DNA from 3 places in the Limnohabitans sp. Rim8 genome. Region 2 is predicted to be linked to each of the others. Evidence: predicted binding sites of a transcription regulator. Region 2 holds the regulator's gene; each other region holds the start of a gene.

Region 1 (9,480 bases), on a different contig from region 2:
GCCAACCTGTGGTTGATCGACGAACCGCTGTCGGCCCTTGACCCGATGCGCGCCCGCATGGCCATGACGGCCTTGGTGGGTTTGGCGGCCGAGCGCCAAGTCACGCTGGTGGCCACCTTGCACCAGGTGGACATGGCCTTGGCGCATTTCCCGCGCATCGTGGGTTTGCGCGACGGGCAGCTGGTTTTTGATTTGCCGTCTGCACAAGTCAGCCGCGAGCACTTGGCCCACCTGTATGACCAGCACGAACACGAGTTGCGCGGCGAAGCGCCGATCAGTGTGGACGAGCTGGCCACGGCAACGCCTGCGCCGGCTGTGATGCATTGCCGCTGACGCGGCCTGCGACCTGATTCTTCACGCACGCGACATGTTTGCCACCGTTTCTCGAATACCCGATGCGCGACCCCCTGGGCTGCCACCGGCCAGCGCGCGTTCGGGTGCGCCCTCGCGAGATCCGGCGTTTTTATCTCGGGTGTTCTGGTTGAGCCTGGCGCTGGTGCTGCTGTGGCCATTGGGCGTGGCCACCGAGTTCCGACTTTGGGTGCTGTGGGCGCCTGAGAACCGCAAGGTCACGGCCGACTTTGTGGCCAGCTTTTGGCCGCTGGTGCACAACGCCGAATTCATCGACATGGTGGTGCGCGAAACCTGGCGCACCGTGGCCATGGCCACTGCGGGCGTCACGCTGGCGCTGGTGCTGGCCGTGCCATTGAGCCTGATGGCCACCCGCGTGTTGTCGCTATCGGCCTTGTCCGGCCGCATGGACCGCTGGCCTGCTGCGGTGCGTTGGTGCGTGCGGGCCACCTTGATCGTCTTGCGCAGTGTGCCCGAGTTGGTCTGGGCCTTGGTGTTTGTGCGCGTGGTGGGTCTGGGCCCCACAGCGGGCGTGCTGGCCATTGCCCTGACCTATGGTGGCATGTTGGGCAAGGTGTATGCCGAAATTTTGGAAAGCGGCGAAAGCCACGCCACCCAAACCCTGATGCGCAACGGCAGCGGACGCCTGCAGGCTTTTGTCTATGCGCTGCTGCCCAGCCATGCGGCCGAGCTGGCGTCTTACACGGTGTACCGCTGGGAATGCGCGATCCGCTCGTCGGTGGTGCTGGGCTTTGTGGGCGCGGGCGGCTTGGGCCAGCAGCTCGACAACTCGATGAAGATGTTCAACGGCGGCGAAGTCGCCACCTTGCTGCTGGTGTTCATTGCGCTGGTGGCGCTGGCGGACCGCGTGAGCGCTTGGTTGCGAAAGGCGCTGGCATGAAGTCTTTTGCACGTGAAGCGGCCAACCCGCCCTACAAATTGCCGCCACCCTTGTTTGACGCCCGCTGCCGCGCTTGTTGGTTCACGGCGGCCTTGCTGCTGCTGGTGGTGGCCAGTTTTGTGTCGCTGGACTTGGACTGGGCTGCTTTTGCGTCCATGGAGGCCGCACGCAGCATGGGCCGCTTTGTGGCGGAATTTTTCCCGCCCGATTTGTCGCCCGTGTTTTTGAACAAAGTGGCATGGGCCGCTTGGGAAACCCTGGCCATGTCGGCCTTGGGCACTGTGATGGCGGCGGCGCTGGGCTTGGCGCTGGCTGTGCCCGCCAGCCGCATGTCCGCACAAGACCCGGCTTGGCTGCGCAGCCCCACGCGCTGGTTGCTCAATGCCCTGCGCGCCATCCCTGAATTGGTGTGGGCCGCGTTGCTGTTGATTTCGGCCGGCCTGGGGCCCATGGCCGGCACCTTGGCGCTGGCGCTGCACACCAGCGGGGTGCTGGGACGCTTGTTTGCCGAGGCCATGGAGAACATACCCACCGGGCCGGGTGATGCCTTGCGCACCCAAGGCGTAGGGCCAATGCGTGTGTTCTTTTACGCCACCTTGCCCCAGGTGCTGCCGCAACTCATGAGCTACACGCTGTACCGCTGGGAGAACAACATCCGCGCGGCCGCCGTGCTCGGCGTGGTGGGTGCTGGGGGTTTGGGCCAGATGTTGTCTTTCCATATGGGCCTGTTCCACATGAACAAAACGGCCACCATTTTGGGCGCGATGCTGTTGATGGTGGCCTGTGTCGATGCGCTCAGTTTTGCAGCGCGGCGTTGGTTAACACGTTGATGCGCTCAGACACGGTGGCGTTCAGGCGCAGTTGATTCACTTCGCCATCGAGCAATGCCCCCCGCTGCTCGCCTGGCCGGAGCCTGCAGCGATCAGGGGTGGTTCGTTGCGCAGGTCCACCGGGTCGGAGGCCAGAAAGTCCCAAGCCAAAAACGCGCTCAGGACCAACCAAAAAACCGCTTGCAACTTGTGTGTGTGGCTCATGCGGTGCTCCTTCAAAATTGGTAGTGGCGGCGCACGCGCACGCCAATGAGCGTGCCCGCAAAAGCCAGGGGCACCCACAACCAACCGTGCAGGCTGCCAGTCGAGATGCCACTGAGCATGGCGCCGATGTTGCAACCAAAAGCCAGTCGTGAGCTGTAGCCCATGACGAAACCTGCCACCAAGCCAATCACCCATTGCTGCGTGGTGAGGGGCTTGCTGCCGGCTGGGGACTTGGCCGAGACCCACAGCGCACCGCCCAGAATGCCGATGTTGGTGATGGTGGTGACGTCCATGAACACGGTTTGCGTCAGGCGTTGTGCGTTGCCGGCTTGACCCCAAAAGGCATTGGCGGCAGGTTCAAACGCGCCCAGCGCCACCGAAATCTTGGCCGCCCACAGGCCAAAGCCATACACCACGCCCCATGGTTGCCCAGCCAGCAACAAGTTCAAGGTGGCCAATACGGCAAGCGCCACCGCGCCCCAGACCCAGCGTTTGTCGAGCCAGTTTTGGCCCGCGCCCACCCACAGGCGCACGGCCACCAGCACGGCTGCCAGCAAAGCCAGCGTCAAGACCAAAGCGCCGCCTGTGCCCAGGCTGGCTGAAAAACTGACCGGGGCCATTTGGCCCAGCGACAGCCAGCTGTCCAGGTGTACCGAGCCCAAGAAGCTGCCCAGTGCAAACAGCGGCAAGATGCCCATGTTGAGCGGTACGCCCAAGCCCGCTTTGTACAAACTGCCCGAGCCGCAGCCGTCGGCAATCTGCATGGTCAGCCCGAACACGAAGGCCCCCACCAGCAAGCTCACGCTGGGTGGCCCGAGGGCCGCGTGCAGTTCAGAAAATTGCCCCAGCAGCGGCAGGGCTGCCAAGCTGGCCAGGGCCAGCAGCAGCACTTGGCCGACCACGCCTTGCGGGTTGCGTTGTTCAATGAGTTGTCGCCAGCCGGTGGTGAAACCAAAGCGAGCCCCTGCCAAAGCTGAGCCCATGCCCACGCCCACCAGCATCAGCACGGCTTGCCGGATGGACACGGACAGCGCTAAAAAGATGAAAAAGGCGGCCAGCAAGGCCGCCAAAGGAAGGCGTTTCATGTCCTGAATTTATTTGAAGGTTTTCTCGGCCCAAAATTTGGCGTCGATCATCAGTTGCTTGGGGCGGCTGGGCACATTGGCCATGGGCAGGCCGCTGGCGTCTTTGGACCATTCCACCATCGAGCCTGCATAGAGCTTCACGTTTTTCTGGCCCAGCACTTCAGACATGGCAAACCAGTTGGTCGCAGCCCAGTGGCCAGTGTTGCAAAAGGACACGGTCTCTTTGGCCGGATCGATGGGGCTGGTAGCCGCCACTTTTTGGGCCTGCTCGGTGTTCAAAAAGGTCGAGGTGCCGGGGGCAAACCATTTGTCGTGCTCCACGTTCACCGCGCCTTGCAAGGTGCCGGGCACGCTGGCGGCCACATGGCGGGTCTCGCCCTTGAAGAATTCGGCCGGGCGTGCATCGATCAAGGCGGCGTCACCCGATTTGACGCGGGCCACCAGCTCTTCCTTGGTGGCGACCAGGCTCTTGTCGATTTGCGGCTGGAAGCTGCTGGCCGCTACTTTGACGGCTTGGTTGTTTTGCGGCAAACCTGCGGTGGCCCAAGCCTTCACGCCGCCGTTCAACACCGACAGCTCTTTGAGGCCCAGCACTTTGAGTGTCCAGTACACCCGGGCCGAGGCCCCAAAGTCGGTGGCATCTGCACCGCTGGACACAATCACCGCATGGGTGCTGGGGGACAGGCCCAGGCTTTGTACCAAGGTGGTCAGCTTGGGCAGACCGGGCAATTCCCCCGGGTTGCTGGCCGGGCCGCGCCAGGTGCCATAAGGCGCACTCACCGCGCCAGGGATGTGGTTGGCCGCATAGGATTTGGGGTCTCGGATGTCGATCACGCGCACATTGGCGTCAGACAGTTTGGCTTGCAGTTCAGCGGGGCTGAGCAGAGGTTGGGCGGCCAAAGTGGACGCAGAGAAGGCGGTGGCCGACAGGGCCAGAACCAGGGCAGTTATGTGTTTCATGGGGGCGTTCCTGAATGAAAAGTCGAAAGATGGCGCGATTGTGGTCAGTCGCCAAAGACATGGGAACGATTTTTTAATTGGTTATATATGTCGATATAGATATAAGCCGAGGGTGAACCTAAGACCTTGTCGGCTTGAAAGAGACCTTCAGCGCAGTGTCTTCAGAGCAGAGCGCTGGGCGGCCCACAGGGCTGCCGTGCCCATCAAGCTGGCCGCCAACAGCCACCACAGCGCCAAGCTGTAGCCATGTTCCGCTGACCACAGCAGGCCCAAAATCAAGGGTGCTGCGGCCCTGGCCAAGGCGATGGGCAAACCCAGCAGGCCATTGAGTTGCCCGACATGCGCGCGGCTCACGTACTGCGCCATGGCCGTGCCTTTGACGATGGTGTTCATGCCGTTGCCCAGACCGTAAAGCAGCACAAACAAAAGCGAGGCTACAGGGCTGAAACCACCGATCAGCAAAGCCACGATTCCCGCCGGAATGAGGGTCGGAATCCAGCGGTTGGCGGCATGCACATCCCAATAACGCTCAAACATGAACAGCACCAAGCGCCCCAGCACCTGAATCACCCCAATGGCCGCCGGAATGGCCAGCACCCAAGCAGTGGACAGGCCCGACTCTTGCAGCAAGGCGATCATGTGCGCGGGCAGGGCTGAAGTCACCGACATGGTCAGCACCATGAACAAGGCCAGCAGCCAAAACGGCGCGTGGCGAAGGTGTTCGCGCACGGGCACGGCGGGGTTCCGCTTGCCCGCGGGTGCGGCGTGCTCGGGCTGTGTGCGGTCGGCATGGCTGACCTGCGGGCGTGGCGCCCCGTGCAGCACCCAGAAGTGCACAGGCATGCACACCAGAAACTGCAGTCCGGCTAACGCCCAGAGCGCTTGCCGCCAGCCCCACAGCTCCATCCACCACGCAAACAGCGGAATGAACACCGTGCTGGCCAAGCCACCTAAAAACGTGAGGGTGATGATGGCGCGCCGAAAGTCTTGAGCAAAGCGCCGTGTGACCACGGCAAACGCCGGGTTGTACAGCGTGGCCGCCATCCCTAAGCCCAGCCATATCCAGGCGGCATAAAAACCCACAACCGATGTCACAAAGCTGTGCACCATCAGCCCCAAGCCCACCCACAATGAGCCCAGCGTCATCACCCGCCGCTCGTGCCCGGCATCGATCCAACGGCCCACTTGGTAGGCCATCAGGCCTTCGGCCAGCAGCGCCAAGCTGAAAGCCAGCGAGGACTCGGCCCGGCCCATGCCCAGCTCAGCCTCTAAAGGCGTCATGAGCAATGAGAAAGTGTAGAAAACACTGCCCCAAGTGATCAATTGAGGCAGCGACAGCCAGACACTGAAAGGCCCCAGTGCCTTGGCTTGCGGGGAGTGCTGACGCGCATCGGGCATCCTCACATTATCTGTGCGCCTCAATGCTGCGTGTGTCTCAGCCGTTCAAGGCCTGTCAAGGCCCATTGAGCACACGTCGGTATTGAATGGCTTCGGCCACATGGGCGGCTGCGACGGTGTCGCTGCCTGCTAAATCCGCAATGGTGCGTGCCACTTTCAGGCTGCGGTGCGTGCTGCGCCCACTCCAGCCGAGTTTGTCGGCGGCCCTTTGCAGCAAAGCGGTGGCGCTGTCTTCAAGCCGTGCCTGTGCATCGATGGCTTGGCCTTGGAGGTCTGCATTGGTGCAGTTTTGCCGGGCGATGGCGCGTTCGCGTGCGGCCAAACTGCGCGCCGCAATCTGCTCGGTGCTTTCGCCCGGTGGCGCGTTCAACAGATCGTGCGCGCCCAAGCTGGGCACTTCGATGTGCAGGTCGATGCGGTCGAGCAGCGGGCCACTCAGCTTGCCTTGGTAGCGGCTGACTTGGTCAGGCGTGCAGCGGCATGACCTGTTGGCGCTGCCCAGATAGCCGCAGGGGCAGGGGTTCATGGCCGCGATCAATTGAAAGCGTGCCGGGAACTCGGCTCGCCTTGCCGCTCGTGCAATGGTGATGCTGCCGGTTTCCAGCGGTTCGCGAAGAGCCTCCAGCGCGGCCCTGGGGAACTCGGGGAGTTCGTCCAGAAACAGCACGCCATGGTGCGCCAGCGAGATTTCGCCTGGCCGGGGCGGTGAGCCGCCGCCCACCAAAGCCACCGCACTGGCCGAGTGGTGCGGCTGACCCGTGGGGCGCTGGGCCCAACGCGTCAAATCAAAACGTCCGGCCAAGCTGGCAATGGCCGCCGATTCCAGCGCCTGTTCGGTGGACATGGGCGGCAGCAAACCGGCAAAGCGCTGCGCCAACATGGACTTGCCCGAACCCGGTGGCCCCAGCATGAGCAGCGAATGGCCCCCAGCGGCGGCGATTTCCAGCACGCGCTTGACACCCGCTTGGCCTTTGACGTCCGCCAGGTCGGCATAACGCGGTGGATCTGTGGGTGTGGTGGCGGCCATGCGAGCCCAGCCGTCGCTGGGCTCGGGCGGCGCTTCGTTGGACGGCGGTAAAAACTGCTGCACCACATCGAGTAAGTGGCGCGCCCTGAAGACTTCGGCATCGGGCACCAGTGCTGCTTCTTCGGCACTGCCCGGTGGCAGCACCAGCCGGGTGCGCACTTTTTGTTGGCGCAACACCAGGCTCATGGCCAAAGCGCCGCGCACTGGGCGCAGCTCGCCCGACAGTGACAACTCACCTGCAAATTCATAGCCTGCCAGTTTGCTGGCATCGATCTGCCCACTGGCCGCCAAGATGCCCAGCGCAATCGGCAAGTCCAGTCGCCCCGAGTCTTTGGGCAAGTCGGCTGGGGCCAGGTTGACGGTGATGCGCTGGTTGTGCGGAAAGTCGAGCCCACTGTTTTGCAAGGCCGATCGCACCCGCTCGCGGGCTTCTTTGACTTCGACATCGGCCAGCCCCACCAGCGTGAAGCTGGGCAGCCCGTTGGCCATGTGCACCTCGACGGTGACGGCGGGCGCTTGCAGGCCGACCAAGGCGCGGCTGTGCACCAAACTGAGACTCATATGCCCTCCCTGCCCCGTATTGGTGCGCTTTGTGTGCCCTGTCGCGCAGTCCGAACGCGCAGAACTTATTGAAATGTCATTCAAGCATGCAAGGGCTAAAAGTGCACGGGGATAAGCCCGAATAGAGCGCGCGGCCTCAGTTGGCACGCTCCCTGCTTTAAGGGTTTGTCCTTTTTTCATTTTTTGGAGTTCCTCATGAAAAACATCCTCGTTCCTTCCTTGTTGACTTTGTCTTTGTTGGGCATGACTGGTGTGGCTCAGGCGCAAGCGGCTGAGAGCACTTTGTCCTTCAATGCAGGTGTTGTGTCTGACTACCGCTACCGTGGTATTTCCCAGTCGCGCCTGGAGCCAGCGGCGCAAGGCGGTTTTGATTACGCCGACAAGAGCGGCTTTTATGTCGGCGCTTGGGGTTCGAGCATCAAGTGGATCAAGGACACCCCTGGCGCGACCAAAGGTTCTACCGAGATCGACCTCTACGGTGGCTACAAGTCAACGGTTGGAGACTTGGCTTATGACGTCGGCTTTCTGCGTTACGAGTACCTGAGCAACAACTACGCTTCGGCCAGCGGTGTCAACGCGAACACCAATGAGGTTTATGGTGCCGTGACGTACGGTGTGTTCACCGCGAAATACTCGCACGCCATCTCCAATCTGTTCGGCAATGCCAACAGTAAAAACAGCTATTACGTTGATTTGAGTGCTGCCTTTGACATGGGTAACGGATTGACATTGACGCCGCACGTTGGATACCAGAGTGTGAAAAACGTGGCCAATGCTTCTTACACAGATTACGCCTTGACCCTTGCCAAAGATCTGGGCAATGGTTTGAGTGCCACCGTGGCAGCTGTCGGCACCAATGCCGATGAAGGTTTTTACAGCTTGAAGGGCAAATACAACGGCAAGACGGGCGCCGTCGTGGGCCTGAAGTACACCTTCTGATTTCATCCATTCAGATCAAGGAACCATCATGAAACTGGTGACCGCCATCATCAAACCCTTCAAGCTGGACGAAGTGCGTGAAGCACTTTCGGGCATCGGCGTGCAGGGCATCACCGTGACCGAAGTCAAAGGCTTTGGTCGTCAAAAGGGCCACACCGAGCTGTACCGTGGTGCGGAATACGTGGTCGACTTTTTGCCCAAAGTGAAAATCGAAGCCGCTGTGTCCGACGAGCTCGTCGAGCGCGTCATCGAAGCCGTCGAAGCCGGTGCCCGCACCGGCAAGATCGGCGACGGCAAGATCTTTGTGTACGACCTCGAGCAAGTGGTTCGCATCCGCACCGGTGAAACCGGCGCAGAAGCCCTTTGATAGACAAGAAAGAGAGTCGACAAATGAAAAAACTACTCGCTACCCTGGCCTTGGGCCTGAGTTTGGGCCTTGGTGTGTTCGGTGCGGCTTCTCTCGCCACCGCACAGACCGCGCCCGCTGCCGTGACCGCACCAGCCGCAGAAGCCAAGCCAGCCGATGCTGCACCGGCGCCTGCAGCGCCTGCTGCAGCAGCAACGGCCGCTGCCGAAGCTGCGCCCGCACTGGTGCCCAATAAGGGCGATATCGCTTGGATGATGGTCGCAACCATTTTGGTCATCTTGATGGTCATTCCGGGCTTGGCCCTGTTCTATGGCGGCTTGGTGCGCAGTAAAAACATGCTGTCTGTGCTGATGCAGGTCGTGGTCACCTTCTCGATGATCACCGTGCTGTGGTTCATCTACGGCTACAGCCTGGCGTTCACCGAAGGCAATGCCTTCATTGGTGGCTTTGACCGCCTGTTCATGAAAGGCATCTGGGACAACGCAGCAGGCACTTTTGCCAACGCCGCTACTTTCAGCAAGGGTGTTGTGATTCCTGAAATCACCTTCGCAGCCTTCCAGGCCACGTTCGCAGGCATCACTTGCGCACTGATCGTGGGCGCTTTTGCTGAGCGCATCAAGTTCTCTGCCGTGCTGGCTTTCATGGTGTTGTGGTTCACCTTCAGCTACCTGCCCATTGCGCACATGGTCTGGTTCTGGATGGGTCCTGATGCCTACACCGCCAAAGAGGTGGTGGACGAGATGACCGGCAAAGCAGGTCTGATCTGGCAGTGGGGCGCTTTGGACTTCGCTGGCGGTACCGTGGTGCACATCAACGCTGCTGTGGCTGGTCTGGTCGGTGCCTTCATGGTCGGCAAG
Region 2 (9,480 bases):
AGGCAGACAAGGTGGGCACCGCATCATCGTCTTCGGTCAGGGCCACGATGGCCTCGAGTGACAGGTCGTACCACTTGGCCGCTTCTTTGTCCTTGGGGGTGGCCCATTCTTCGGGCCAGTTTTCCACAGCGAACATGAAACCCAGCGCCCACACCTGCGCAAAAGAGGGGATTTCGCTGTCTTCAATTTCTTCGCGCTCTTCGGGCGGCAAGGATGCAATCGCACCGCGCACATCCATCACCTCGGGTGCATAGGCTTTGTCGTCGTCCAGCGCTTCCACGGGGGTGTCGAGCGCGAGTTTGATTTCGTCAAAACGGCGCTGCCACAAGGCCATGAACTGCTGGCGCTGGGCGTCGTCTGCAAAGCTGCCGCCTTCTTCACCATCGTCCACGCCCAGCAGCATGGGCAGCCATTCGGCATCAGGAATGGCGCGGCGGCAGCACACCAACGCGGCCATGAAACCCTCACAAAACTCCCACTGCGGCGTTTCTTCAAAACGCTCGCGCAGCTCGTCCAGGATGTTGTCCAGGGTGTCAAAGTCTTCGGCTTCCAAGCCAGCGGTCGTGTTCATGGGGTGTTCCTATTGCAATGCGAGGATTGTAGAAGGGGCATTGGACCGCTATGCCTGCGCCTGTCTGCGAGGGATGCACCCGAGGCTTAAGGCGGTGCTTAATGAATAAAGTGTTCAATAAATTTAATTAAGATATACAATAAATACGCTTGAAATATCTCTTGAGGATACAAATGCTCGACATCAACGATGCAATCATCTTGGGCTGCGCGACCCAAGGTGGGACCATGGCCAGCGCTGCGACCGAGCAAACGGGCTTGACGCGGGTAGCGGTTTCGCGGCGCATCAAGAAGTTGGCCGATGCGGGTTACCTGCAGCGCCACGGCACGGGGACCCGGCAAACCTACAGCTTGGGCGAGAAGCGCTTTTGGTTGCACGTTGAACCCCTTGACCAAATCGTGCGTCGCGGTGGCGAGATGGTGGTGTGGGAGCAGCATTTGGCGGCTTTGCTGGCGGACTTGCCGGGCAATGTCAAAAACCTGGCCTACACGGCTTTCACCAAAATACTGAACAACGCCCTCGACCATTCCAATGGCCAGCAGGTGGTGATGGGGATACATGTGCAGGGCGGGCAGCTGCAGATGTTGGTGGGTGATGACGGGGAGGGGATTTTTCTCAAGATCGCTAAAGCGGCGGATTTGTTTGACCCTCGCTTGGCCATCTTGGAGTTGGCCAAAGGCAAGTACACCACCGCGCCCGCGGGCCACTCCGGCATGGGTATTTTTGTGTCGTCGCGCATGATGGATGGCTTTGCCATCGAGTCGCACGGCTTGCGTTTCGACCCGAATGAGGCCAGCGCCCCTTTACCTGTTTTTGACTGGATCGATGCGAACGCACAGCTCAAACCCGCACAGGCGCAAACCGTGGTGCGCATGGCCATTGCGCTGGACAGCACCCGCACGGGCAATGATGTTTACTTCAAATATTTTGAGACAAGCAACGTCGGCGATGCCGAACCCGGCGAGGCTTTTCACACCACAGAAATTCCCGTGCGTTTGGCGCAGCTGAGCAGCGAGCTGGTGTCGCGTTCACAAGCCAAATGGGTGATGAACCGGGCCACCCAGTTCAAGACCGTGATCCTCGATTTCGCGGGTGTGGTCCATGTGGGTCAGGCTTTTGTGGATGAGGTGTTCCGTGTGTTTGCCATCGCACACCCCCACATCCGTCTCAAGACCATGGGCATGAGCCCAGAGGTGGCCAAGCTGGTGAGCTTGTTTGGCGGCGAGAGAGTTTGAGGTTCTGACCTAAAGGGTCAGATCGGTCACGGGCTCAGGGTGTGACCGAGTTCAGCGCTACGCCGCAGCGCTCCAGGCGCTTTTTCATGCACAGCACTTGCGCGTCTTTGCTGTGCAGGGTGGCGGTGTGCTGCACGGCCAGGTCGATGAATTTCTGGTCGTCGGCGTCTTTGCAGGCATAGGGCGCTTTGGGCGCATCGGGTTGAAGCTGTGCCCAGCGGTCAAAGTGGCCGAGCACCGCGTCGGCGGGCAGGGCGCGGTGCATCAGTCGCTTGGCAATTTGCGGGTAGGCCAGCACGCGGGCCAATTCTTCGCGCATGGCGGCGGTGGCCAACCACTGCGTGCTGCCGGTCTCGACGCTGGTGCGCAGTGCTTCGGCCTGAGGTTCGTCAAACACCCACAGGTCAAGCACGATGTTGGTGTCCAGCACGCGGCGCACTGGGGTACTCACACTCATGGGGCAGGCGTTCCGGTATCCCCTGTTGTGTCAGCAGAGGCGTCTGTCGGTGTGCGCTTCAAGCTGCCTTTGATCATGTCAAAGCGGAACATGCGGCATTCGATGGGGCCGTTCCACATGGGCACGCGGCGTGATTCTTTCAGACGCATTTTGCTGGGCAGTTTCAGGTCGGGCGTCAGCATCCAGGCGCTCCAACCGCTGTAGTTTTTCTTCCAGTGGCTGGCCAGTTGGGCGAAGAAGTCAACGCTGTCGTTGCCGTCAATGGTTTGGGCTGTTTCGCGGTGGTGGCTTTGCTCGGCGGCGCGAACACTGGCACGTGCATCCGAAAGCGCACCTGGCCGGAAGTTGTTGCGCCCGCGCCCAGCCACACCCGCTGCGGCAATGCGCTCGCCGTAGGGTGGGTTGAGCAGCATGATGCCGGGGGTCTCGCTGGGGGGCATGCGTTGCAGCGCGTCGCCGCCACGGAATTCGATGACGCCCGACACGCCAGCGCGTTCGGCGTTGCGCTCGGCAAAGTCGACCATGCGGAAGGCCACATCGCTGCCAAAAACCGGTGCGGTGGGTTCGTGTTCCAGGTCGCGGGCTTCTTCGATCAGGCCTTGCCAAACGTGGTTTTGGAAGGGCAACAATTTCTCGAAACCAAATCGGCGCTGCAAACCGGGCGCAATGCCGCAGGCGATTTGCGCCGCTTCGATCGGGATGGTGCCGCTGCCGCAGCAGGAGTCGTACAGCGGTACGGTGGCGTCCCAGCCGCTGGCCGCGATCATGGCTGCGGCCAGGGTTTCCTTCAAAGGCGCGTCGCCCTTGTCGGTGCGCCAGCCGCGCTTGAACAGAGGCTCGCCCGAGGTGTCGATGTAGAGCGTGGCCGTTTCGGGCGTCAGGTGTGCATAGATGCGCACATCGGGCCAGGTGGTGTCTACATTGGGGCGCTCGCCGCGCTTGGCGCGAAAGCGGTCGGCCACGGCGTCTTTGATCTTGAGCGCAGCAAAGTTCAGGCTGGTCAACGGGCTGTGCTGCGCGGTGATGTCGATCTTGAAAGTTTGCTTGGGCGTGAACCAAATTTCCCAGGCCACCTCGCTGGCGGCGTTGTACAGGTCGTTTTCGTTGCGGTAGTCGGTGACCGACAGTTGCACCAACACGCGTTGGGTCAGGCGGCTGTGCAGGTTGATGCGCATGGCGTCACGCCATGAGGCGCGTGCCATCACGCCGCCGCGGCCGGTCATCAAGTCGTGGCCCGTGAGGTCGGTGATGGCGTGCACCTCATCGGCCAAAAAGCCCTCGACGCCCGCGGCGCAAGGCATGAACAGGTTCAATGAATTCACTCAGATACTCTCAAAGGGTTTTGCGCAGATTCGCAGGCGCGATCTTCAGAGCTTCGCGGTACTTGGCTACCGTGCGGCGGGCGCAGTCGATGCCTTGCTCTTTCAACATCTCGGAAATTTGGTTGTCAGACAGCGGTTTGGCGGGTTTTTCAGAGGCGACAAACTGTTTGATGAGCGCCCGAACAGCGGTGCTCGAAGCGGCGCCGCCGCTGTCGGTGCCCAGTCCCGAGCCGAAGAAATACTTCAACTCAAAGGTGCCTTGCGGCGTGGACATGTATTTGGCTGTGGTCACGCGGCTGATGGTGGACTCGTGCATGCCCAGCTCGTCGGCGATCTCGCGCAGCACCAGCGGGCGCATGGCCAGCTCGCCGTGCATCAAGAAGTTTTTCTGACGCTCTACGATGGCCGTCGATACACGCAAGATGGTGTCAAAGCGCTGCTGTATGTTCTTGATGAACCAACGTGCCTCTTGCAGGCGTTGCTGCAGGCCCGCATGGTGGTCACCCTTGCCGCCGCGCAGGGCGTTGGCATAGATGTCGTGCACGCGCAGCTTGGGCATCACGTCGGGGTTGAGCTGGATGCGGAATTTGGGCGTAGCCGTTTTGCTGGTGTTCACCACCAACACATCGGGGATGATGATGTTTTGCTCGGCCTGCACAAAGGGGCGGCCGGGCTTGGGTTCGAGTCGGGCAATGAAGGGGATGGCGGCTTTGACCACGGCTTCGCTCAGGCCGCAAGCCACCGCCAAACGCTTGTAGTCGCGTTTGGCCAGCATCTCCAACGGTAATGCGCAAACGGCCAATGCGGCTTGGGCAACTTCGCTTTGCGGGTCGTCCTTCAGCCAAGCCTTGATTTGGATGCGCAGGCACTCGGCCAAGTCGCGTGCACCCACACCAACGGGTTCGAGCGATTGCAGCAAACCCAGCGCCACGGTGAAGCGGTGTACCAATTCGTCGATCTGTTCGTAGTCATCGGTGCCGGCCAAACTGGCGGCCAGCTCGGGCAGTGTGTCGGTCAGGTAGCCATCGTCATTGAGCGATTCGATCAAAAAGCGCAGGGCGGCGCGGTCCACTTCCGACAGGCGAAGTGACAAAGCCTGACGGTGCAAAAAGTCGGTGAGGGACCCGCTGCTGCGGGCCAAGTCAATGGCGTCTGCGGTTTCTTCGCCGTTCTTTTGACGGGGTGTGGCATCGCCCCCCCATTCGCTGTCGTCAGGGCGCATGTCCACGCTGCCGTCGCCATCCCAGCTTTCGGCCACGTCGGTCACGACTTCGTCGCGGGTTTCGCTGGCGCTGTCCTCGCTGCTGCTGGAGGTGCTGGCACTTTCGCTGACGCGGTCGCCTAAGCTCACGTAGCTGTCTGCTTGCTCCAGACCAAAGGCTTCGGCAGGGGCCTCTTCTTCGGCGCGTTCCAAAAAGGGGTTCTCGTCCAGCATCTGGTCGACTTCTTGCGACAGCTCCAGTGTGGACAGCTGCAGCAGGCGTATCGATTGTTGCAACTGGGGCGTGAGCGCCAGGTGCTGGGACATGCGCAGCGACAGGCCGGGTTTCATGGCTGTGCTCTCATGGCGTGGACGCGGGGGGTGCTCATCACATCCTGAAGTGTTCGCCCAGGTACACCCGGCGCACATCGGCGTTGGCCACGATCTCGTCGGGTGTGCCTTCGGCCAGCACGCGGCCTTCGCTGATGATGTAGGCGTGGTCGCAGATGCCCAGCGTCTCGCGCACATTGTGGTCGGTGATCAGCACGCCAATGCCGCGCTGCTTCAAGAAAGCGATGATGCGCTGGATCTCGATCACCGCGATCGGGTCGATGCCGGCGAAGGGTTCATCCAACAAAATGAAGCGTGGATCGGTGGCCAATGCGCGTGCAATTTCGACGCGGCGGCGTTCACCACCCGACAGCGCCACCGAGGGCGAGTCGCGCAGATGGTCCACCCGCAAATCGCCCAACAACTCACTCAGGCGTTTTTCGACATCGGCATGGCTCAGGGCGCGTCCTTGTGCATCGGTTTGCAGTTCCAAAATGGCGCGCACGTTGTCGGCCACCGAGAGCTTGCGAAAAATCGAGGCCTCTTGCGGCAAGTATGACAAGCCCATGCGCGAACGCTTGTGAATGGGCATGCGGGTGACGTCTTCGCCATCAATCAGGATTTGTCCGCCATCGGCACGAACCAGGCCCACGATCATGTAAAACGAAGTGGTTTTGCCTGCGCCGTTGGGGCCGAGCAAACCCACGACCTCACCTTTGTCGACCTGCACCGACACGTCGTGCACCACCTTTCGGCTGCCATAGGCTTTTTGAAGGTGGTGCGCTTCCAGACGGCTGGGCTTGTCGGTTGGGCTCATGGCTTTTGGTTGGGCGCCATGCCCGGACTGGTTCGCAATGCGGGGGGCGCCACAGGCGGCGCATTGTCTGGTGTTTTGGTGCGTGGTACCAAGGTGGCACGCACCCGCCGCTCAGCAGACTGGCTGGGTTGGCCGTCCACGGTGATCACTTCGGTGATGTTGTTGAAGACGATGGTGTGACCTTGCAACTGGTTGGCCACTTCGGTGCCGCGCAGGATGCGCATGTCGGCCCGGCGTATCAAGGTAACGACATCGGATTGGTTGTCGTAGGTGACTTCTTCGGCTTCACCTTCGGTGTACTCATTCAGGCCTTCGCGTTTTTGCCTGAAAAACACGCGCTCTGTGGGGGCGGCCCACAACTTGGCCACTTGGCGGCCTTGGCTGTCTTGCTGCACGTCCATGCGGGCGGCCCGCATGACCAAGGTGCCCTTGGTGGCCACCACCTTGCCTGTGAATTGGGTCAAGAGCTTGGCCTCGTCGTGTCGCATGCTGTCGGCTTCGATCTGCATGGGTTTGTCGCGGTCGGCTTTCTCTGCCAAGCAGGGCCAAGCCAGCAGGCTGGCGCACAGCGCCAAAAGGGCCAGGATGGGGCGGCTGATAAGGGTAGAAGTTTTGGAGGGCATGAATCTTGCTGAGCAACGCAACCATTGTAGGTGCAAGTTTCGCCGGTTCAAACCCAAACGACACCCCATCACGCCTCAAAAAACCAAAAAAAACCCGCAAACACAAGTGCTTGCGGGTGGGTGGGCATCACAACGCGGGGTCGAGCCGCCGCAAACTGGGCCTCAGCGGCCCTGTCGGCTTTGGGCGATCAGGGCTTCGGCCACCTTGAGGGCGCGGTCCATGTTGCCAGCCAACGTGCCATCGATGTAGTAACGGCCAGCCACGCCCAATGAAGGAACACCTTCAATTTTGAAGTCATTTTGCAATTGCACAGCCCGTTTGGCTTTGGCAGCCACGCCAAACGACTTGTAGGTCTCGGCAAACTTGGCTTTGTCCAGGCCTTGTTTCTCAGCCCAAGCCAAGACCGTGGCTTCGCTGTTGAGCATGAGTTTTTCGCCGTGGATGGCGTTGAACACCCGGATGTGCATTTTTTCAACCAGGTTCATCGCTTCCAGCGTGTAGTAAAGGCGCTGCTGAGGCACAAAGTCTTCGCGGAAAGCCACGGGCACCCTTCGCACCACCACGTCTTTGGGGGCGTTTTTGGCCCATTGCTCAAAGACGGGTTCAAACGCATTGCAGTGGGGGCAGCTGTACCAAAAGAACTCCAGTATTTCGATCTTGCCGCTGCCCGATTCGGTAGCCACCGGGCGCTCAAGGGTGATGTAGTCCTTGCCGGAACGGAAGGCTTGCTGTGCCCAAGCAGAGGTGCTGCCCAACCAAGCGGTCAACGACAGCATGAGGGTGGAGAAAAGGCGACGTTTCATGGTGTGCTCCCTTAGATGACAAGAAGGCGGTCAGCGTTGAACGCGGACCAAGGTGTTTTCGATGCCATTGGACTCGAGTTGGGTGCGGATACGTTCTGCGACGTTTTTGTCACTGAACGGCCCCATGCGGACACGGTACACCACACGGCCAGCTTGGTCGCGCTCGGACACTTTGGCATCCAGACCCAGCATGGCCAGCTTGGCCTTTTGGGCATCGGCATCGGCGCTGGTGCGGTACGCCCCTGCCTGGACCAGGTAGTCAAACGGATCAGCTGCATCAGGCGGTGTCACGGGCGTGCTCAGGCCCGATTTGGCCTTGGCCAAATCGCCCAGTGGGTCAGCGGTCACTGCGGGGCGAGGCACGGGTTTGGCCGCGTCAGTTGCAGGACTCTCCACAGTGGATTGGCTGGCGCTGGGCGCCACAGGCGGCTCGGCGGGCGCCTTGGGTTGCAGCACGCTGTTGGGGTTCCAGTCCTTGTTCTTTTGGGTTTCCTGCACATCTTGGGCGTTGGTGCGGGGTTGGTTTTTATTTGAAAACGGTGTGGGCACCTTGGTCACATAAATGGCCACGCCCAAGGCCACGCCCAGACCCAAAACCAGGCCCATGATGAAACCTAAAAAAGTGCCGCCACGTTGGGTTGTCAAAGTCATGTCCAATCCATTCACATTTTTTGCGGGGCCGACACACCCAGCACCTTGAGGCCATTGCGCAGCACCTGCGCAGTGGCGGCTACCAGCGCCAAGCGCGCTTTTTTGACGGTTTCGTCGTCCACCAAAATGCGTTCGGCGTCGTAGTAGCTGTGGTATTGCGAGGCCAGGTCGCGCAAGTAAAAGGTCACGTCGTGCGGCGCAAAATCGGTGGCCGCCGATGTGAGCATTTCAGGGTACTTGGCCAAGGCCAGCATGAGCGCGTGGGCCTGCGGGCTTTGCAGAGGCGACAGGTCAACGTGCGTCAGGCTGGCGATGTCACCGCCGTCTTTTTCTTTCCATGCCGCCAATACCGAGCAAATGCGGGCATGGGCGTATTGCACGTAATACACAGGGTTGTCATTGTTTTGTGCCAGCGCCAGGTCGATGTCGAAGATGTATTCGGTGTCGGGCTTGCGTGACAGCAAGAAGAAACGCACCGCGTCTTTGCTGGTCCATTCGATCAGGTCGCGCAGCGTGACGTAACTGCCTGCACGCTTGGAGATCTTGACCTCCTCACCGCCGCGCATCACGCGCACCATGGTGTGCAGCACGTAGTCAGGGTAGCCCTCGGGAATGCCGACATTGGCCGCTTGCAAGCCCGCACGCACCCGGGCAATCGTGCCGTGGTGGTCGGTGCCCTGGATGTTCACCACGCGCGAAAAGCCGCGCTCCCATTTGGCGATGTGGTAGGCCACATCGGGCACAAAGTAGGTGTAGGTGCCGTCGCCTTTGCGCATGACGCGGTCTTTGTCGTCGCCGTAGTCTGTGGATTTCAGCCACAAGGCGCCGTCTTGCTCATAGGTCTTGCCTGCGTCTTTGAGTTTTTGCACCGCCGCATCGACCTTGCCGCTGGTGTACAGGCTGGACTCCAAGTAATAGTTGTCGAACCGAACATCAAAGGCCTTCAGGTCGAGGTCTTGTTCGCGGCGCAAATAGGCCACGGCGAACTCGCGCATGCCGTCCACATCGTTCACATCGCCGCTGGCCGTGCAGCTGCGGTCATCGGACTGCACGGTTTTGCCCGCCAGAAAATCGGTGGCAATGTCTTGGATGTAGTCGCCGTTGTAAAACGCTTTGCTTGCCGGGTTGTCGGGGTCGGTAGGCCAGGTGGCATCGCCGGGTTGGATGCCCTGGGCCCGCATGTGCGTGCTCTTGGCCAGCGTGCCAATCTGCACGCCCGCATCGTTGTAATAGAACTCGCGGTAGACCTGATGGCCTTGTGAGGCGAGCAGGTTGCAAATGGCGTCGCCCAAAGCCGCTTGGCGACCGTGGCCCACATGCAGGGGGCCTGTGGGGTTGGCCGAGACGAATTCAACCAGCACCTTGTTTGGCTGGGCGGCTTGTTCGCCAAAGCATTCGGCCGCTTGCAGGACCTCGTGCACCACGGCTTGTTTGGCCGTGTCTTTCAGGCGGATGTTGATGAAGCCCGG
Region 3 (9,480 bases), on a different contig from region 2:
GTCAAGCTGAGCGCCACGCAATGGGTGCTGTGGGTGTGAATCACGCAACGTGTGGTGGGTAACTGCACTGTGGCAGCGCCATAAATTTGGCGGTGCATGGCGATTGTTTTGCTGGCCTTGTCACCGCTGATTTGCTGGCCTTGCAAGTCCAATTTGGCCAAACGGGCGGGGTCCAGCCAGCCCAAACAGGCGTCGGTGGGGGTGATGAGAAATCCATCCTCCAGGCGCACGCTGATGTTGCCAGCCGTGGCGTGCACGTAGCCCCGCGCAAACAGACTTTGCCCGACACGGCAGATGTCTTCACGGGCTTGCGACTCGTTCATGGTTTGGCTCCAGCGTCTTCATCTTCCAACAACAGCTGCTGTAAGGCGGTGGTTTCATGGGGGGTCAGGCCAATGGCCCCGTGCAGGTAGTTGCGCATGCCGCCGTGCTGGGCATCTACCGCATCAAAAGCCGCCTGCAAAAACTCGGGTTGTACCCGCCACAACACTTTCATCACATGTGGATGGCCTTGACCTTCCAAGCGGGTATCTCGCTTGTAAAGCTGGTTGGTGAGCAAGTAATCGTGTTCGATGGTGGCGCGGTCCACACCCAGGGCTGACAGCAGCAGTGCCGCGGCAAAACCCGTGCGGTCTTTGCCGGCGGTGCAGTGAAACACCTGCGGGTTGGGCTGTTCCAGCAGGTGCTTCAAAAAGCGGCCGAAAGTATCCGCATTGCGGTTCACGAAATCCCGGTAGGTCTCTCGCATCAGGTCCACAGTTTCTTCGGTGGTGGGCACCACGCCTTGCGCCACCAGCGCTTGCATGCGTGCGATCACTGTGGGCTCGATGGGCAATGCCAAACGCTGCACGCCAGGAATCGCGTAAGGGGTGAGGGTGAATTCGGCCATGCCGCGAAAGTCCAAGCTGTGCCTGACACCCAGTGCTTGCAGTTGGCGGTGGTCTTCAGGCGTGAGCCCTGCCAAATGGTCTGATCGAAAAACCTGACCCCGCCGCACGCGTCGACCCTCGGTGTTGCGGTAACCACCAAGATCACGGAAATTTGAGGCGCCTTGCAGCAAAGCAGTGGGTACCGGGTTCATGGTCATCCAATCAACGATCAATTCGCGTAAATCAAAGCGCTATTGTCGTGTGCCCGCAAAGGGGCATCCGTTGCCCGATGCGACAAGCCTTTGGACACCATGGGCAAGCCAGGTCAGCGCTGTAACCAGAAAAAAAATCAAACAGGTGGCACACGGATTGCTTGTGATGCTCATGCAGCCCGAATCAACGCTTCACTTGAACCCTAGGCCCATCACGCCGGGGCTGATGGCTGTCACCGACGCTTGGCGCAACCCTTTGGGCTTGATGCTGGCCTCTACGGGCGAGGGAGTTTTCGGGGTGGATCTGGACGGTCTGTGCGTCTTCATCAATCCGGCCGGAGCCCGCATGATCGGTCTTGAGTCTGAGCAGGTGCTGGGCCAGAACATGCATGTTCTGACCCACCACTCGCATGGGGACGGGGCACACTACCCGATGGACGATTGCCCGATTTACAACGCTTTTCGAAAAGGCCAGCCTTGCCGCATCGACAGCGAGGTGTTTTGGCGCGCAGACGGCAGCAGTTTCCCGGTGGAGTACTCAAGCTACCCGGTGTTTGACCAAGGCCAGGTGCGCGGTGCGGTGGTCACCTTTGTGGACATCACTGAGCGAAAACGGGCAGAAGACGCATTGCACCAAGCTAAAAGCGAGTTGGAGCAGCGTGTGGCCGAACGCACCCAAGCGCTCGAAACCGCCCTGCAGCAACTGCGCGAGTTGGCGGCCTGGTCTGACGCCGTGCGTGAAGAAGAGCGCACCCGCATTGCCCGCGAGGTGCACGACGAATTAGGCAGTTTGCTGGTGGCGCTCAAGATGGATGTGGGCTGGTTGGACAAGCGCTTGTCAGAACAAGAACAGCGCGCCGCCGTTCAGGCGCAAACCATGCAAGAGACCATGCACGGAAAAATGCGCGAGAAGTGCCAGAACATGAGCCGCTTGATCGAGAACGCGGTGGTCAATGTGGGCCGCATCATCACCGACCTGCGCCCCAGCATTCTGGACCACCAAGGGCTGTGGGGTGCTTTGGAATGGCAAGCGCAAGAGTTTGTGCAGTCCGCCGAACAAGAACTCAAATGGTGCATGGAAGTGGATGAGCAACGTGTGTTGCCCGAGCCCATGGCCATGGCGGTGTTCCGCATTTTTCAGGAAATGCTGAGCAACGTGGGCCGACATGCCCGAGCCCGCACGGTCGATGTCGATATGGTGGAGCGCGAGGGCTGGCTGCACCTGTCGGTCGAGGATGACGGTTGCGGCGCCGAGGCGCATGCCTTCGAATCGGCGCAGGCTTACGGCATCATGGGCATGCGAGAGAGGGCGCGGCATTTTGGCGGCGTGATCGACATCGACAGCCAACCCGGCCGAGGCACCCGCATGCGCTTGTCCATGCCCTTACCCATGGCCTTGTCCCTTGACCAGGAAGCGCCATGACTGGACCTGTTCGTGTGCTGCTGGGCGATGACCACAAGATCGTCCGCGAAGGCCTAAAGATGGTGCTGGCTGACGACCCAGGTCTGCAGGTGGTGGCCGAGGCCGACACTGGCCCTGCAGTGCTGGCGGCCGTGCAAGCCCTGCAAGGTACGCAAGGCCTCGACGTGGTCTTGCTCGACATTGCCATGCCCGGCATGGACGGCCTGGACGTGTTGCAAAACCTGCGACGTGACTGGCCCAGTCTGCCCGTGCTGATGCTCAGCACCTATCCTGAAAAGCAATATGCGGTGCGCTGCATTCAACTGGGTGCCTCGGGTTATTTGAATAAAAGCACCGACACCGACGCCTTGACGGCCGCGCTGCGGCGCGTGGCTGCGGGGGGCATGCATGTTTCACCCGCTACGGCCGAAGTGTTGGCCAGCCTCATCAGCCCGGGCCGCACCAAAAGTGGGATCGAACTGCTCTCGCACCGCGAGCACCAGGTCTATATTTTGTTGACGCAAGGCCACACCGTGAGCGAAATTGGTGCACAACTGAGTCTGGCGCCGAACACGGTGAGCACTTACCGTGCACGCATTCTGGAAAAGACCGGCACCAAGAACGATGTGGAGCTGGCGCTTTACGCGCAAAGTCTGGTTGGCGGACAAGCCGGCGGAGTTCGTTGAAGGCCTGAACAGGCCACGGGTATGAGCCTTGTAGGGCCAGCCCTACAAGGCGTCGATAAGCGACCCGCTAAATCAAGCCGAGCAGCACCGATGGCCTACATCCGCTGTTTTCTGGCCCGCTGCTTGCATAGACCTCGGCATCTTCAACTAACGAGGTTGCCATGTCTGAATTTTTTGATCCGTACAACGCCGACCGCCCCCTGATGCTCAAGTGCAGCTGCGGTCGAGATCATGCGCCTGCCGACCACCACGCAGCGGTGGCTGCCGATGCCGCTGCCGCCCAGTTGCGTGCGCGCTCGGAAACGGCCGAGTTCGAGGCCTACAGTCAGGAATTCATCGAGGCCACCTTGGTCAAGGCCCTGTTTCCGCAGGATCAGGAGCGCCGCATGTTCTTGCGCGCGGTGGGCAAAAAGACCGCCATGGCCGCCATTGCCAGTGTGCTGCCCATGGCCAGCCTGCAAGCCATGGCACAGGAAAAAGGCCCGCTGGAAAAAACCAATTTGAAGATTGGCTTCATCCCGATCACCTGTGCCACCCCGCTGATCATGGCGCATCCCTTGGGCTTTTACAGCAAGCAAGGCCTGAATGTTGAAGTCACCAAGACCGCAGGTTGGGCCCTGGTGCGTGACAAGATGATCAACAAGGAATACGACGCTTCGCATTTCCTCTCGCCCATGCCCCTGGCCATCAGCATGGGGCTGGGCGCCAACGCCACGCCCATGAACGTGGCCACCATCCAGAACATCAACGGGCAGGCCATCACCATGAGCCTGCGCCACAAGGACAACCGCGATCCCAAGAACTGGAAGGGCTTCAAGTTCGGCGTGCCCTTTGACTACTCGATGCACAACTTCCTGTTGCGCTACTACCTGGCTGAAAGCGGCCTGAACCCCGACACCGATGTGCAGATCCGCGTGATCCCGCCCGCCGAGATGGTGGCCAATTTGCGTGCCGGCAACATCGACGGTTTCCTCGGCCCCGATCCGTTCAACCAGCGTGCGGTGTTCGACGAAGTCGGCTTCATCCATGTGCTGACCAAGGACTTGTGGAACGGTCACCCTTGCTGCGCTTTTGGCACCAGCACCGAGTTCATCCAGAAGAACCCCAACACCTTTGCTGCGCTTTATCGCGCCGTGCTCACCGCTGCGGCCATGGCGCGGCAGCCGGGCAACCGGGAGTTGATCGCCAAGGTGATCTCGCCTGCGCAGTACCTGAACCAGCCTGAAGCCGTGCTCAGCCAGGTGCTGACCGGCAAATTTGCCGACGGCCTGGGCAAGGTCGTGAACGTGCCCGACCGCGCCGACTTTGATCCCATGCCTTGGCAAAGCATGGCCGTGTGGATGCTCACGCAGATGAAGCGTTGGGGCTACATCAAGGGTCAAGTGGACTATAAGCAGATCGCCGAAAAGGTGTTCCTGATCACCGATGCACGCAAGCACATGAAAGAGCTGGGTCAGAGTTTTGCGGCGACCACGCCCTACCCCAAGCACAAGATCATGGGCAAAGAGTTTGACTCGGCCAAACCCGAGGAATACCTCAAGACCTTTGCGATTCACAAGATGGGTTGAAGCACCATGAAAACCACGCACCTCAATTTGCGGGCCGCCATGGTCTCGCTGCTCATGTTCCTGGTGTTTCTGGGGGCGTGGCAGCTGTCGGCCACCGCACCCACGGTGGCTGGTGCCGCCAAGGCAGGCATGACGGCCGAAGAAATCGAGTACCAGAAGATGATGGGCAAAGATCCGGGCGCCGTCAAAAGCACCGGCTTTCCGCCACCCCTGGAGGTGGGCAAAGCCATCGTGGGGCACCTGGCCGATCCGTTTTATGACAACGGCCCCAACGACAAGGGCATTGGCATTCAGCTGGCGCACTCGCTGGGCCGCGTGGCGCTGGGCTTTTTCCTGGCCGTGCTGGTGGCGCTGCCCGTGGGTTTCATGATCGGCATGTCGCCCCTCATGCGCAAGGCGTTCGATCCTTTTGTGCAGGTGCTCAAGCCCATCAGCCCGCTGGCCTGGATGCCGTTGGCGCTGTACACGCTGAAAGACTCGGATGTGAGCGGCATCTTCGTCATCTTCATCTGCTCGGTCTGGCCCATGTTGATCAACACCGCTTTTGGCGTGGCTTCCGTCAAGCGTGAATGGCTCAATGTCGCCAGTACGCTGGAAGTCACTCCGTTACGCAAAGCCTTTAGGGTCATCTTGCCTGCCGCAGCGCCCACCATCGTCACCGGCATGCGCATCAGCATGGGCATTGCCTGGCTGGTGATTGTGGCCGCCGAGATGCTGGTGGGTGGCACAGGCGTGGGTTATTTCGTATGGAACGAGTGGAACAACCTCTCGCTGGTGAACGTGATCTTTGCCGTCTTGGTGATCGGCCTGGTGGGCATGCTGTTGGATCTGGCATTTGCGCAATTGCAAAAGGCGGTGACCTATGTGGAGTGACACCTCGGAACGCTCGCTGAAGGCACTTTTGCCGACCCACTTCACCGTATCCCCAACCAAGGCCAAAGCCATGAATGCTTTCCTGCAAATCGAAAAACTGGGCAAGGCCTACCAAAGCGACAAGCCGGTGTTTTCGGACGTGTCTTTCACCATCGACAAGGGCGAGTTCGTTTGCATCATTGGCCATTCGGGCTGCGGCAAGACCACCATCCTGAACGTGTTGGCCGGTCTGGACACTGCGTCTGCAGGCCATGCCTTCATGGACGGTCGCGAGATCGCAGGCCCGAGCCTCGAGCGCGGTGTGGTGTTCCAAAGCCATGCGCTCATGCCCTGGCTCACGGTGCGGCAAAACATCGCGTTTGCTGTTCGGTCCAAGTGGCCCGAATGGAAAACCTCGCAGGTCAACGCGCATGTGGAAAAGCACGTCGGCATGGTCGGCCTGCTGCACGCCATCGACAAAAAACCCAGTCAGCTCTCGGGTGGCATGAAGCAGCGCGTGGGCATTGCCCGGGCCTTTGCCATCCAGCCCAAGATGCTGCTGCTCGACGAGCCTTTTGGGGCGCTTGATGCGCTCACGCGCGGCACTATCCAGGACGAGCTGATGGGCATTGTGCGCCAGACGCAGCAGACTGTTTTCATGATCACGCACGACGTGGATGAGGCCATTTTGCTGTCCGACCGCATCCTGCTCATGAGCAACGGCAACGACTCAGTCGGCGGCTATGTGCCCGGCGGTCTGGCCGAAGTGGTGGTCAACCCACTGCCGCGCGAACGCACCCGTGCCCAGCTGCACCACTTGCCTGGCTATTACGACATGCGCAACCACATCGTCGACTTTTTGGTGTCCCGCGCCAAAGCCCACTGATGCCATTTCTTTTTTTATCAACCCCCTCAAGAGGTCTTTCATGAACCGTTTAGAAGTCACCGAAAAAATCATCACCACCAAAGTCGCCAAAGGCATCAAGTGGAGCGATGTCGCCGAGAAAGTCGGCTTGTCCAAGGAATGGGTCACCGCAGGTTGCCTGGGCCAAATGACGTTTGACGCCAAGCAAGCCAAAATCATCGGCAAGATCTTTGGTCTGACGGCCGACGAGATCAAATGGCTGCAGGTCGTGCCCTACAAAGGCTCCTTGCCCAGCCAGGTGCCCACCGACCCGCTGATCTACCGCTGGTACGAAATCGTCAGCGTCTACGGCACCACCATCAAGGAGCTGATCCACGAAGAATTTGGCGACGGCATCATGAGTGCCATCGACTTCAGCATGGACATCGTGCGCCAACCCGACCCCAAGGGTGACCGGGTGAATGTGGTGTTGTCGGGCAAGTTCCTGCCATACAAACAGTACTGAGCTGCTGTGCCCTGCGGGGCATTCCAAAGCCGTGGTGAACACTGTCACCACGGCTTTTTGTTGTGGGCCGATCAGTGCAATGACAAAGGCAACGAAGTGGTCTTGACCCGGACCACCGCATCACGCACAGCGTAAGGCTGGGCGCAGGGCTGCACGGTGCTGTCGCGCATGTCCGCCTGGCACTGAGCAGCGCAAACCAGGGCTGCGGTCAGCGTCTGGGCCTGGCGCAAGATGGGTTCAATGAAACGGCTGGACTGGCCATTCACACTGATGCAGTCACCCAGGGCGTAAATCTGCGGCACGCTGGTTTGCAGGGTTTGTGCATCCACGGCAATGCCGTTTTGCCAAACCAAGCCCGCGCTGCGCGCCAGGCGAGTGGGCGTGACCAAGCCGGTGGCGGCGACCACCTGATCGGCCATCACGGTTTGCCCATCGCTGGTGGTCAGCCGGTACTGGTCGCCCTGCCGCTGCAGGTCTTGCAGTTGCACCGCGCCCATGAAGTGGATGGGCAAACCAGACCACGCGGCCAGCAAGGGTTCTCCCGCCTGGTCGGCTGGCCAGCGCGCCAGAGGCCGCGCCTGGGTGTCGATGAGCGTCACCCGGTGTCCGCCCAGGGCCAGGTCGTTGGCCAGTTCGCTGCCAATCAATCCGGCCCCCACGATGGCCACATGCCGGGGCGTGGTGCCCAGCGCAGCCTGAAAGCGCTGGTAGGCCTGCAGGTGGTTGATGCGCCAGCACAGGTCGGCGCGCAAGGGCGCAGGCAAAGCGGCTTCGGCGCCGTGGGCCAGCACCAGATGGGCGTAGCGCAGGGGCCCTTGGGTGGTGCGCAGTGTGCGGCTTTCGGGGCAGATGTGCAGCGCTTGGGTGTGCGCCAGCAGCCGCACTTGCCAGCGCGCTGCGGCTTCGCTGCTGGTTTCTTTGACCAATGCCTGGGGTTGGATCTGGCGGGCCATGGCGACCGACAACAGGGGTTTGTCGTACACATCACCAGCGCAAGCGGTGACCAGCGTGATGGGTGTGTCGGGCAATTGGCTGCGCAGGTTTTGCACCAGTTGCCAGCCCGCTTTGCCCGCCCCCACCACCACGATGCCGGGCGCCGAGCGTGGGCTAGCCAAATGCGTGCCCGCCATGCTGGCCGAACTGTTTTGAAGGGCGCTCAGGTTTGGCGCAACATACAGCTCGAAGTCCGACTTGGTCACGCCGCACAAGGGGCATGCCCAGTCTTCGGGGATGTCGGCAAAGCGCGTACCCGCCAACAGGCCGCTGTCGGGGTCGCCATCTTGCTCGTTGTAGATGTAGCCGCAGGCGTGGCAAATGTAGAGCTGCCAGGCGCCATCGGCTGGCGCGAGGCTGGCGCGAGGGGTGGCGACACTCATGCGGGCATCTCCTGGGCACTCAGGCGGGCCATTTCTTTGCGCAGGTGCTTGATGGCGGGCGTGACGATCGCAACAAACTGCGCTTCGCGCACGCGGCGCTGTACCTCCGACTGCATCAGGTAGCCGCGCGCGCCTTGGTGCAGCAAGGCCGAGTTGGCGGCCCGCAGGGACAGCTCGGCACAGTGGCTGCGGGCGTCCAGCACGCTGATGAAGTAGTCGGTCGAGGCGTCGAACGGGGTTTCGGCCAGCTTCATGATGCGGGCCAGCAGCGCGTCGAATTCGGCTTGCAGATCGGCGGGCCGGTCTTCGAGGTACTGGTTGACATGGCCGAGCTGGCCTTCCACGGCCCACATGCTGGCGATGGCACCCTGGATGATGCCGGCCGCCATGCCACATTGCAGCAGCACAAAGCCGCCGCGAATGCGCGCGATGAAGGGCTTGGCCGGGTCGGCCACCAGGTCGTCGGTGCCGACAAACAGGTCTTTGCAATGCACGCTGAAGGTGCCTGTGCCCTCCATTCCCGAAAATTCCGGGCAGGCTTTGAGCGTCACGCCTGGCGCATCGCAGCGCAGCATGAACATGATCTCGCGGCTGGCGCTTTCGTCTGCCGTGCTGACTGCGGCAATCGCGCCAAAGTAGTGGTCTGCCGCCAGGTTGCTGACCCAGGGCAAAGTGCCGTTGATGCGGTAACCGCCCTCTACCGGCGTGGCCTTGAGCAGCAAGGCTTCGATTTTCGCGAAGCTTTTCATCGGGTTGGACAGGCCGGTGCCGCCCAGCGACTCGCCGCGCACATGGCGCGCCAGGCGTTCGCCTGCCAGTGCCGGATTGCCCGAAGCCTGCATATACAGCCCGGCCACGGATTGGCACCACATCATGAAGCCGGTGGCCCCACACACCTTGGACGCCTCGGCCATGGCCACAATGGCCAAACCAAAGTCGCCGGGCGTGCCGTCGGCTTGGGGCAAATGCGCACCCATCGCGCCCGCTGCCGCCAGCTGTTTCAGAACAGCTTCTGGGTAAGCACCGCGATCGATGGCGTGTGCCTGCTGTGCCAGCGGGCCTTGGGCAATGGCGCGCACGGCCTCAATGAGCGGCTTGGGTCGGGCAGCAAGTTCGGGGGGCAGGTCGGCGGGGTTCATGAAAGC

Evidence for each region. Region 2 encodes sigma-54, which starts transcription at its own class of promoters, with help from an activator protein. Its sites were predicted from a motif close to TGGCANGNAANCTGCTTT; they were not measured.
Region 1: Q1M54_RS13590 (TorF family putative porin) is a predicted target of sigma-54. The motif match lies at 7,459-7,476, and genes of this name have one in related genera.
Region 3: Q1M54_RS00230 (CmpA/NrtA family ABC transporter substrate-binding protein) is a predicted target of sigma-54. The motif match lies at 3,282-3,299, and genes of this name have one in related genera.

What each region holds. Positions count from the first base shown of each region.
Region 1 is NZ_CALPTI020000023.1:17,110-26,589, forward strand. Features, by position in the region: gene Q1M54_RS13550 (ATP-binding cassette domain-containing protein) at 1-333, shown strand, start outside; gene Q1M54_RS13555 (ABC transporter permease subunit) at 368-1,252, shown strand; gene phnE (phosphonate ABC transporter, permease protein PhnE) at 1,249-2,082, shown strand; gene Q1M54_RS13565 (hypothetical protein) at 2,119-2,286, opposite strand; gene Q1M54_RS13570 (YeeE/YedE thiosulfate transporter family protein) at 2,298-3,371, opposite strand; gene Q1M54_RS13575 (sulfurtransferase) at 3,381-4,331, opposite strand; gene Q1M54_RS13580 (MFS transporter) at 4,479-5,729, opposite strand; gene Q1M54_RS13585 (YifB family Mg chelatase-like AAA ATPase) at 5,785-7,317, opposite strand; gene Q1M54_RS13590 (TorF family putative porin) at 7,513-8,256, shown strand; gene glnK (P-II family nitrogen regulator) at 8,285-8,623, shown strand; gene amt (ammonium transporter) at 8,647-9,480, shown strand, end outside.
Region 2 is NZ_CALPTI020000029.1:4,349-13,828, reverse strand. Features, by position in the region: gene Q1M54_RS14915 (UPF0149 family protein) at 1-571, opposite strand, end outside; gene Q1M54_RS14910 (DUF4325 domain-containing protein) at 745-1,806, shown strand; gene Q1M54_RS14905 (PIN domain-containing protein) at 1,841-2,263, opposite strand; gene Q1M54_RS14900 (THUMP domain-containing protein) at 2,260-3,585, opposite strand; gene Q1M54_RS14895 (RNA polymerase factor sigma-54) at 3,596-5,137, opposite strand; gene lptB (LPS export ABC transporter ATP-binding protein) at 5,175-5,933, opposite strand; gene lptA (lipopolysaccharide transport periplasmic protein LptA) at 5,930-6,556, opposite strand; gene Q1M54_RS14880 (thiol:disulfide interchange protein DsbA/DsbL) at 6,719-7,360, opposite strand; gene Q1M54_RS14875 (SPOR domain-containing protein) at 7,391-8,011, opposite strand; gene argS (arginine--tRNA ligase) at 8,023-9,480, opposite strand, start outside.
Region 3 is NZ_CALPTI020000001.1:42,226-51,705, reverse strand. Features, by position in the region: gene Q1M54_RS00250 (aldolase) at 1-323, opposite strand, end outside; gene Q1M54_RS00245 (tyrosine-protein phosphatase) at 320-1,087, opposite strand; gene Q1M54_RS00240 (PAS domain-containing sensor histidine kinase) at 1,308-2,504, shown strand; gene Q1M54_RS00235 (response regulator transcription factor) at 2,501-3,169, shown strand; gene Q1M54_RS00230 (CmpA/NrtA family ABC transporter substrate-binding protein) at 3,331-4,737, shown strand; gene ntrB (nitrate ABC transporter permease) at 4,744-5,610, shown strand; gene Q1M54_RS00220 (ABC transporter ATP-binding protein) at 5,681-6,475, shown strand; gene cynS (cyanase) at 6,516-6,959, shown strand; gene Q1M54_RS00210 (FAD-dependent oxidoreductase) at 7,031-8,335, opposite strand; gene Q1M54_RS00205 (acyl-CoA dehydrogenase family protein) at 8,332-9,474, opposite strand.